Regions from separate parts of the Pigmentiphaga aceris genome, predicted to be linked through region 2. Evidence: riboswitches for the same ligand, from Rfam matches in the RefSeq annotation. Region 2 holds a riboswitch; the other holds the start of a gene.
What was found. Region 2 has a riboswitch for glycine ahead of FXN63_RS11525 (trimeric intracellular cation channel family protein). Riboswitches for the same ligand answer to the same signal wherever they lie in the genome.

Region 1: another riboswitch for glycine. It lies ahead of gcvT (glycine cleavage system aminomethyltransferase GcvT); the one in region 2 lies ahead of FXN63_RS11525 (trimeric intracellular cation channel family protein).

Annotation. Positions count from the first base shown of each region.
Region 1 covers NZ_CP043046.1:5,245,534-5,249,947, forward strand. Annotated here, with positions in the region: gene gcvP (aminomethyl-transferring glycine dehydrogenase) at 1-1,110, opposite strand, end outside; gene gcvH (glycine cleavage system protein GcvH) at 1,304-1,681, opposite strand; gene gcvT (glycine cleavage system aminomethyltransferase GcvT) at 1,753-2,856, opposite strand; glycine riboswitch at 2,929-3,050, opposite strand; glycine riboswitch at 3,063-3,165, opposite strand; gene FXN63_RS22655 (ExeM/NucH family extracellular endonuclease) at 3,361-4,414, shown strand, end outside.
Region 2 covers NZ_CP043046.1:2,644,380-2,648,793, forward strand. Annotated here, with positions in the region: gene FXN63_RS11520 (efflux RND transporter permease subunit) at 1-1,263, shown strand, start outside; gene FXN63_RS11525 (trimeric intracellular cation channel family protein) at 1,276-1,890, opposite strand; glycine riboswitch at 2,098-2,188, opposite strand; gene FXN63_RS11530 (SDR family NAD(P)-dependent oxidoreductase) at 2,324-3,064, opposite strand; gene FXN63_RS11535 (DoxX family protein) at 3,075-3,482, opposite strand; gene FXN63_RS11540 (winged helix-turn-helix transcriptional regulator) at 3,574-3,999, shown strand; gene FXN63_RS11545 (3-deoxy-D-arabino-heptulosonate 7-phosphate synthase) at 3,996-4,414, opposite strand, start outside.

The DNA.
Region 1 (4,414 bases), 2.6 Mb from region 2:
AGCCAGGCCGTCGCGCAGCACGCGCGCCAGGCGGTGGGTGCGCTCTGCAATGCGTTTCAGGCCGTCCGGGCCGTGCCACACGGCGTACATGCCGGCCATCACGGCCAGCAGCACCTGCGCGGTGCAGATGTTGGACGTAGCTTTCTCGCGGCGGATGTGTTGTTCGCGGGTTTGCAGCGCCAGGCGCATGGCGGAGTTGCCCAGCGCGTCTTTCGACACGCCGACCAGACGGCCCGGCATGTTGCGCTTGAAGGCATCGCGGCAAGCCATGAAGGCGGCGTGCGGGCCACCGAAACCAAACGGCACACCGAAGCGCTGGGTGGAACCGATGGCAATGTCGGCACCCCATTGGCCAGGGGCCGACAACACGGTCAGCGCCAGCAGGTCGGTTGCGCAGGCCACCACCGCGCCGCGCTCGTGCAGGGTGGCGGTCAGTGCGCGGTAGTCCACGACGCGACCCAGCGATTGCGGGTATTGCAGCAGCGCGCCGTAGCACTCGGGCACGCCCTCGGCTTCGTCACCGATCACCAGTTCGATGTCCAGGCCTTCGGCGCGCGTGCGCACCACTTCGATGGTCTGCGGATGGCAGAACTTCGACACGAAGAACACGTTGCTGCGCGACTTCGCACCACGGCGCGCCAGGGTCATGGCTTCGGCGGCAGCGGTGCCTTCGTCCAGCAGCGATGCGTTGGCGATGTCGAGCGCGGTCAGGTCGGTGACCATGGTCTGGAAGTTCAGCAGCGCTTCCAGGCGGCCTTGCGAAATTTCGGGTTGGTACGGCGTGTAGGCCGTGTACCAGGCAGGATTTTCCAGGATGTTGCGCAGGATCACCGGCGGAGTGTGAGTACCGTAGTAGCCCTGGCCGATGAAGCTGCGCAGCACGGTGTTGCGCCCGCCGATTTCAGCCAGTTCGGCCAGCACGTCGACTTCGCTGCGCGGGCCGGGCAAGGCCAGCGGCGCACGTTCGCGGATGCCGGGCGGCACGACCTGGTCGATCAGCGCGTCCAGGCTGTCTGCGCCAACGGTGGCCAGCATGCGGGCCTGTTCGTCCGCCGTGGGACCAATGTGGCGGGTGATGAATTCGGCGTGGCTTTCCAGCGTGCGCAACATGAAGGGATTCCTGCGGGAAATGATCCAGGGGTCGGATCAGGAAAAACGAATGGGGAAATACGAAAACGACGTCGAACCGACAAACCAGCGCCAGTCGAAACGCTGCTGGCGCAAGGCATACCTGCTTTGGGAGCAGAGGGTCGTAAGTTCGAAGCCATCCAGCTGCGAGCCAAGGCCCGCAGCTGGACTACGCTCAGGCGTCCAGCGAAGCCTGGTAGCTCGATGCGTCCAGCAGCTTGCTGATGTCAGCCGGATTGGCCGGCTTGATCTTGAAGATCCAGGCGGTGTACGGGGCTGCGTTCAGGGTTTCCGGGCTGTTTTCCAGCTCTTCGTTGAAGGCAACGATTTCGCCGTCAACCGGGGCGTAGATGTCGGAAGCGGCCTTGACCGACTCGACCACACCAGCGGTTTCGCCAGCCTTGAGCGTGGCACCCACTTTGACGTCGCCGACGTACACCAGGTCACCCAGCTGGTCTTGTGCGGGGTCGGTGATACCGACGACAAACACGTCACCTTCGGCGCGGACCCATTCGTGGGTGGCGGCATATTTCAGATCGGTGGGCAGATTCATGAGGTACTCCGATGGCGGCGCAGCGCTCGCCGCGCCATGGGAAAAAGGGAAAAACGGGGCTAGCGCGGCGATCAGGCCGACGCGTGGTCTACGGCAGCACCATTGCGCACAAACGGCAGTTTGCACACTTGGGCCGGGACCAATTTTCCGCGAATATCGACGTGGACAACATCACCGACTGCAACGCCTGCGGGCAGACGCGCAAAGCCGATCGACACGCCCAGCGTGGGCGACATGCTGCCGCTGGTCAGTTCACCATCACCATGCGGCGTTTCCACGCGCATGTGGGCGCGCATCACGCCACGCTCCAGCAGCTTCAGGCCATGCATGCGGCGTGTGCCGCCGAAAACTTCCAGCGCGTCGCGGCCGATGAAACGGCGCTCGGCGTCTTTGCTGTGCACGGTCCAGGTCAGGCCAGCTTCTGCCGGGAAGACCAGCTCGTCCATGTCCTGGCCATACAGATTCATGCCGGCTTCCAGACGCAGCGTGTCGCGTGCGCCCAGGCCGCAAGGCTTCACGCCAACGGCGATCAGGTCACGCCACAGCTCGGCAACTTCAGAGGCAGGCACCACGATTTCGAAACCGTCTTCACCGGTGTAGCCGGTGCGTGCCACCAGGGCCGTACCCGCTTCCACGGCCGAGAACACGCCCAGCGCGTCGGTCACGGTTTCCCAGGCCGGGCGCGCGGCCCACACCTTGGCGCGGGCCTGCGGGCCTTGCACGGCAATCATCGCCAGATCGCGGCGCGGGGTGATGGTGACGTCCCAGTTCTGTGCAGCTGCCACGCGCTGCATCCATGCGATGTCCTTGTCGGCGGTGCCGGCATTGACCACCACGCGGTAGTGCGTGGGCGTGAAGAAATACACGATCAGGTCATCGATGACCCCACCCTGCGGGTTCAGCATGCACGAGTACAAGGCCTTGCCAGGCAGGCTCAGGCGGGCCACGTCGTTGGCGATCAACAACCGCAAGTAAGCCTGGGCACGCGGACCGATGACATCGACGTTCAGCATATGCGACACGTCGAACATGCCGGCGTCACGACGCACGGTGTGGTGTTCGTCCAGTTGCGACCCATAGGCGATGGGCATGTCCCAACCGCCAAAGTCGACCATCTTGGCGCCCAGGGCGACGTGTTCTGAATGAAGCGGGGTTTGTTTCAAGGCATGCGACACGGCAACTCCAGCAAGGCAAGGGCGTATAGGGGGAATGACAGCACGTCACTGCAAGCAGTAATTCGTACTGTCTCACGCCCCTCTGTCCTTTTGCCTGAGAGTTTTCCGTCGCCCGCGTGGCGGGGGGCCGGTGTGCACCTTCGGCGGTCCCGCGACAGGCCTGGCCTGTGGGGACTCTCTCCAGAGTGCTGTCCCGTGCGAACACGGCACACGATGCGGTATTGGAGCCTGAGCGATTCTGGGCGAATTGCGCCTTCGGCGGCATGGCGGCGGGTTTCCCGGCCGCATGCGCTCTCCCGCGTGATGCGTCGACAGCGGGACGAAGAATACCAAGAAAAGCCCGGCTAGGGCAGATGGCAAACATGACACCCGCACGCAAATGTCACGCAAGGGTCACGTCAGCTTAATGTAAGGAACCCATAGTCCGGCCCTCTTACTTATTACGCGACTGGGCCAGGCGTCTCGACGACAGCAGATGCCTCGGCCCCTAACGGAGTGCCTCTTGTGACTGTGTGGATCAACGAATTTCATTACGACAATGCCAGCGCTGGTGACCAGGGCGAATTCATCGAGGTGGCTGGCGCTGCCGGCACCGACCTGACTGGCTGGTCGTTGGTCCTCTACAACGGCGGGTCAAACGTCAACGCTGCGGTGGTCTACCGCACCATCCCCTTGAGCGGCACGATGCCGGACCTGTCCAACGGCATGGGCGCACTGCGTTTCCTGCCGGGCGTCACCGACGGCATCCAGAACGGCCCTTCCGACGGTTTTGCGCTGGTCGATAGCGACAACCAAGTGGTGCAGTTTCTCAGCTACGAAGGGGTGATCACGGCTGGCGCAGGCCCGGCCAATGGCATGACCAGCACCAACGTCAGCGTCTCGGAAACCAATGCCACCGTCCCAGGCACCTCGTTGCAGCTGAGCGGCACCGGCAACCAGTACAGCGACTTCACCTGGGCCGCGTCCGCCACCAGCACACCAGACGCGCTGAACAACAACCAGAGCTTCACCGCACCCGGCCCTGACACAGCACCGCCACAGCTGATCACCACCAGCGTATCGGGCCTGCAGATCGCCGCCGACATCGTGCTGCGCGTGAACGAAGCTGTGACGCTGGACACCAGCAAGGTCCGCCTGCTGGACAACAATCAACAGACGGTGGACGCGCAGATCACGCTCGATGGTCGAAACGTGCGCATCAACCCGACCGACAATCTGGCCGGTACCCAGACTTACCAGGTCGTGCTCGACGAAGGTGCACTGACCGACACCGCCACCAATGCGTCGGCCGCAGTAACGGTCCAGGTCGAGACTGCTGCGCCGCCTGCGGAATTGCGTATTCATGCGATCCAGGGCACCGGGGCTACCAACGCCCGTAATGGTGAAATCGTCACCATCGAAGCCATCGTGTTCGGCGACTTCCAGAATGGTGACGGTGACGCCAAGCGCGATCTCGGCGGCTTCTTCATGCAGGAAGAAAAGGCCAATCACGACAGCGATGCAGCAACGTCCGAGGGCATCTTCATTTATGAAGGCTCGGGTGCCACGCAGACCAATG
Region 2 (4,414 bases):
GCCGTGGCGGCATCTGCGTCAGATGTGCGCACCGCCGTGCTGACGCTGAACCTGACGCCGCGTACTGAGCGCAACGGTGTGCGCAAGCAGCAGATCGAACGACAACTGCGCCAGGCGCTGGCCGTACTCGCTGGCGTCAGGGTTTCGGTTGGCATGCCGGGGTCAAATGAACCTTACGTGCTGGTGCTTGGCGGGGAAGACAGTCGTGTGCTTGAACGGCACGCCTTGCAGGTCGAAAGAGAGCTGCGCGCCATTCCGGGGATCGGGGCGGTGACGTCCAGTGCCAGCCTGGTGCGGCCCGAACTGACGGTGATGCCGGACTTTGCACGGGCCGCCGACCTGGGCGTGTCGTCATCGACCATTGCTCAGACCTTGCGTGTTGCCACCGTTGGCGACTACGAACAGGAACTGGCAAAACTGAATCTGGGCGAACGGCAGGTGCCGGTGCTGGTGCGCTTGCACAACGCCGCGCGCGAAGATATCGACACGCTCAAACGCCTACCGGTGCCCGGCGCGCGTGGGCCGGTGGCCTTGGAAAACGTGGCAACGTTGGAAATCGGCAGTGGGCCGGCCGAGATCACGCGTCATGACCGCATGCGCAATATCAATATCGAGATTGAGGTCAGCGAGCGTTCGCTCAGTGAGATTGAAGATGCCGTGTTGACCTTGTCCAGCTTGCAGCAACTGCCCACAGGCGTCACGCGCAGCGTGGTGGGTGATGCCGAATCCATGAACGAACTGGCAACCGGCTTTGGCATCGCGATGCTGACCGGCGTGCTGTGCATATATATGGTGCTGGTGCTGCTGCTGAGAGACTTCGCGCAGCCAGGGACGATTCTGACGGCATTGGTGCTGGCGGTTCCCGGCGCGGTGCTGGCCTTGTTCCTGACCGGGTCGGCACTGTCTATGCCATCGATGATCGGCTTGATCATGTTGATGGGCATCGCCACGAAGAATTCGATTCTGCTGGTCGACTACATCATCATCGCGCGCCGTGAACACGGCTTGAACCGCATGGATGCCATGATCGACGCCTGCCGCAAGCGGGCACGCCCCATCGTCATGACCACGCTTGCAATGGGTGGCGGCATGGTCCCCGTGGCAATGGGGCTGATCGGCGACCCGAGTTTCCGCATGCCGATGGCAATTGTGGTGATTGGCGGCTTGATCAGCTCCACTGTACTGAGCCTGTTGGTGGTGCCAGTGGTCTACAGCTATGTGGATGACGGGATGCGATGGGTGTTCAGGCGGGGGGATGCATAAGCACCACAGGTATTACTCCCAGCGTTGTTGATACGAGAACGTCGGCAGCTTCCAGCCGAAGCGCAGCGCCAGCATGCGCATCGCAATGCCGACGACAAAGCTCAACACGGTGGTCAACTCGTGGTTCACGTCCAGCGCGCGCAAGCCCAGGAACAGGCAGCACACCACCAGCGACACACTGGCGTACAGCTCGCGCTGGAACACCACGGGCATCTGGTTGCACAGCACATCGCGCAACACCCCGCCAAAAATGCCGGTGATCATGCCGGCCATGATCACCACCGGCAGGGCGTAGTTCATGCGCAATGCAATGTCGCAGCCGATCAAGGAGAACGCCACCAGGCCCATCGCGTCCAGCGCCAGGAATAGGCGCTTGAGTCGGTGCATGTGCGGGGCCACCAGCACCGTCAGCAGGCCCGCGCTGATCACCAGCGCGATGTAGCCAGGGTGTTGTGTCCAACCGATGGGGAAGTTGCCAAGAATGACGTCGCGCACCGTGCCGCCGCCCAAGGCGGTGACAAAGGCAATGACCGCCACGCCGAACACGTCCATGTTGCGGCGTCCGGCGGCCAGCGCGCCGGACATGGCCTCGGCAGCGATGGCAACCAGATAGATGAAGGTCAGCATGCCGGCCCCCGCAGGGAAACAGGCGTGGCGATGGCAGAACGGGTGTGCAGCACAGGAGGCTCCAGGTAGGGAAGGGCGCGCGTGGCCGCGAGCCCGGTAATGCCTCTCCCCCTGTCCTTGTTACCTGAGAGTTCGAGCTGCTGCGCAGCCTGCCCCTTCGGTGGACCCGATCATGCACCAGCAGTCGGGCCGCTCTCCAGTCGGCGATCTATTTCTGCGGTCCGTTTACCTGAGCGATGATGGGAGTTTGCGCCTTCGGTGGGCGTGCTGCTGCACGCCGCTCTCCCGCAGAGAAGCTGACATTATCCACGGTCAGGGCCGGCCTGCCCAGCCCAGGACGCGCGCCCAAGTCATCTGCGCAACGCTCCGGGCCGGCATCGTCGTTATCGGCATGGCGGCTGTCAGCCGGTACTGCCGATCTGGCAACCGCAGGTCAACGGGCGCTGTCGATGATCATGCCGCCATCCGGGGTCAGGCTGTAGCCGGTCAGGAACTGCGCGTCCTTGCTGGCCAGGAACAGCACGACCGGGGCGATGTCTTGTTCGGGCGAGCCGTAACGGCCAAGCGCGTTGCTTGGTGGTGGCACGTCGGCATTGCCCCAGGTTTGCGCAACCGGCAGCACATTGTTCACCGTGATGTTGTCCGGTCCCCATTCGCGTGCGGCTGTGCGCGTGAGCGCCCGTACCGCTTCCTTGGCCATGTTGTAAGGCGCATAAGGGGGCAGACCTGAGATACCCGCCAAGGACGCAAAGTTGATGACGCGGCCCGCGCCACTGGCTTTCAAATGGGGGTGGCATGCCTGCATCATCAGCAGGTAAGAGATCGGCCCCATATCAAAATTGCGCTGCAACGTGTCAACCGACAAATCCAGTACGGAAGAAAACACCACCGATGCATCAAACGCGTTATTGACGAGGATATCGACGCCGCCGAAGGTGTCGACGACCTTTGCCACTGCGGCCTGAATCTGGCTGGCGTCGCTCGTGTCGCACACGACACCAAGTGCGACGCCGCCTGCGGCTTCAATATCCGCGACGACACGGTCGACATTTGCCGGCGTGTACGACAGCACCGCTACCTTTGCACCTTCAGCGGCAAACAACTCCGCCGTGGCGCGGCCGATGCCACGGCCGGCTCCGGTGACGATCGCGATTTTTCCTTCGAGACGAGACATGATGCGTTCCTTACTTGAATGTGGATAGAACCGCAGGGGCGGTGGGTGCATAGGCTGCCGGTACGTCGCGGGCGGCGTTCTGGGTCAGAAACGATGCGCTCAGCAATAGCAAACCGATGAATGCAGGCAGTGCCCCCTTGGGTTTGCGCGCACCGACATGCGCGAGTGCCGCCAATACCAAGTGATAAAACATGCCGGCATAAGCGAGCTCACTGAGCGCCACGTTGAATCGCGACAGCACCGCCACCGGGGCCGCAATTTTCACGATGATCAGAAACGGCACCAGGTAGGCGGGATACCCCAGCTTGGCTATTTCCAATCGCACCCAATCGCTTTTGCTCAGATATAAAAAAGCAGAGATGAAGAACGGCAGGCATAAAAATGCAGTGCTGATCCAGTATGTGTAAATAGCAGTCATTGGTTATTTCTGGGTGATTTTTATATCGACGGTGCCCAGAATGTCGCCTAAGATTAAAGTGCGCAAGTAGGATGAATTAATAGGGCTTGGTATGGAAAAGCAGACTAATGGAAGTCAGGTTGATCAGGTTCCCCCAAATACGGCAGGGCCAGCGAAAAGGGATGACGTAAACATGCATGAGGAAATGCGCCGGGCGTTTTCCTTGCTGTCGGGTAAATGGAAGCTGGAAATAATGTGGCTACTGAATCAACGCATGTATCGCTTCGGTGAGCTACGCAAAGCCATCCCTGGCGTTACTCAGCACATGCTGACCGCCCAGTTGCGTGAGCTGGAAGCCGATGGATTGGTATCGCGCACCGTGTTCGCAGAAGTGCCGCCGCGTGTGGAATATGAGATTACCGCCAAGGCGCGCGGGCTTGGCCCTACCATGGAGGCGCTGACAGTGTGGTGGAATGAATATGGAAAAACGGTGCCGGTGAAGCCAGGCGCGCGCGGTAGAAAGGCTAAGGGGATTTAGCCTTTATTTGCGGTGGGTATGGCTGCGGATAAATCGGAAATATGCACCATCAATGCCCGCACGCCATAAAGCATGGGATATTGCTCCAGCACCGGACGCCATCGTGCAGATTCCAACAGCGCTTGCCATACTGGTTCAAGCTCGTTTGGCTCGGCAGTCTGGTTTTTCACAAGTTTGTCGGCGAATGCCAAACTGGCCTCGCTGGACAGCAATTGCATTCGGCTGGCAGCGTTAAGCAGTCGTGGTGCCGCTTCAGCAGGACCGTCACAGCAATACAGCACGTCGTTGGCCAAGTCCGATTCGTCGGTGCTCAGTGCGGCCAATGATGCCCCAGTGATGCGTACGTCGCCCTGCTGGGTGGCAAACGTGTAAACCGTGTCGCGTGCTGCACTTGCCAGCAGTTGCAGGCCGCGCA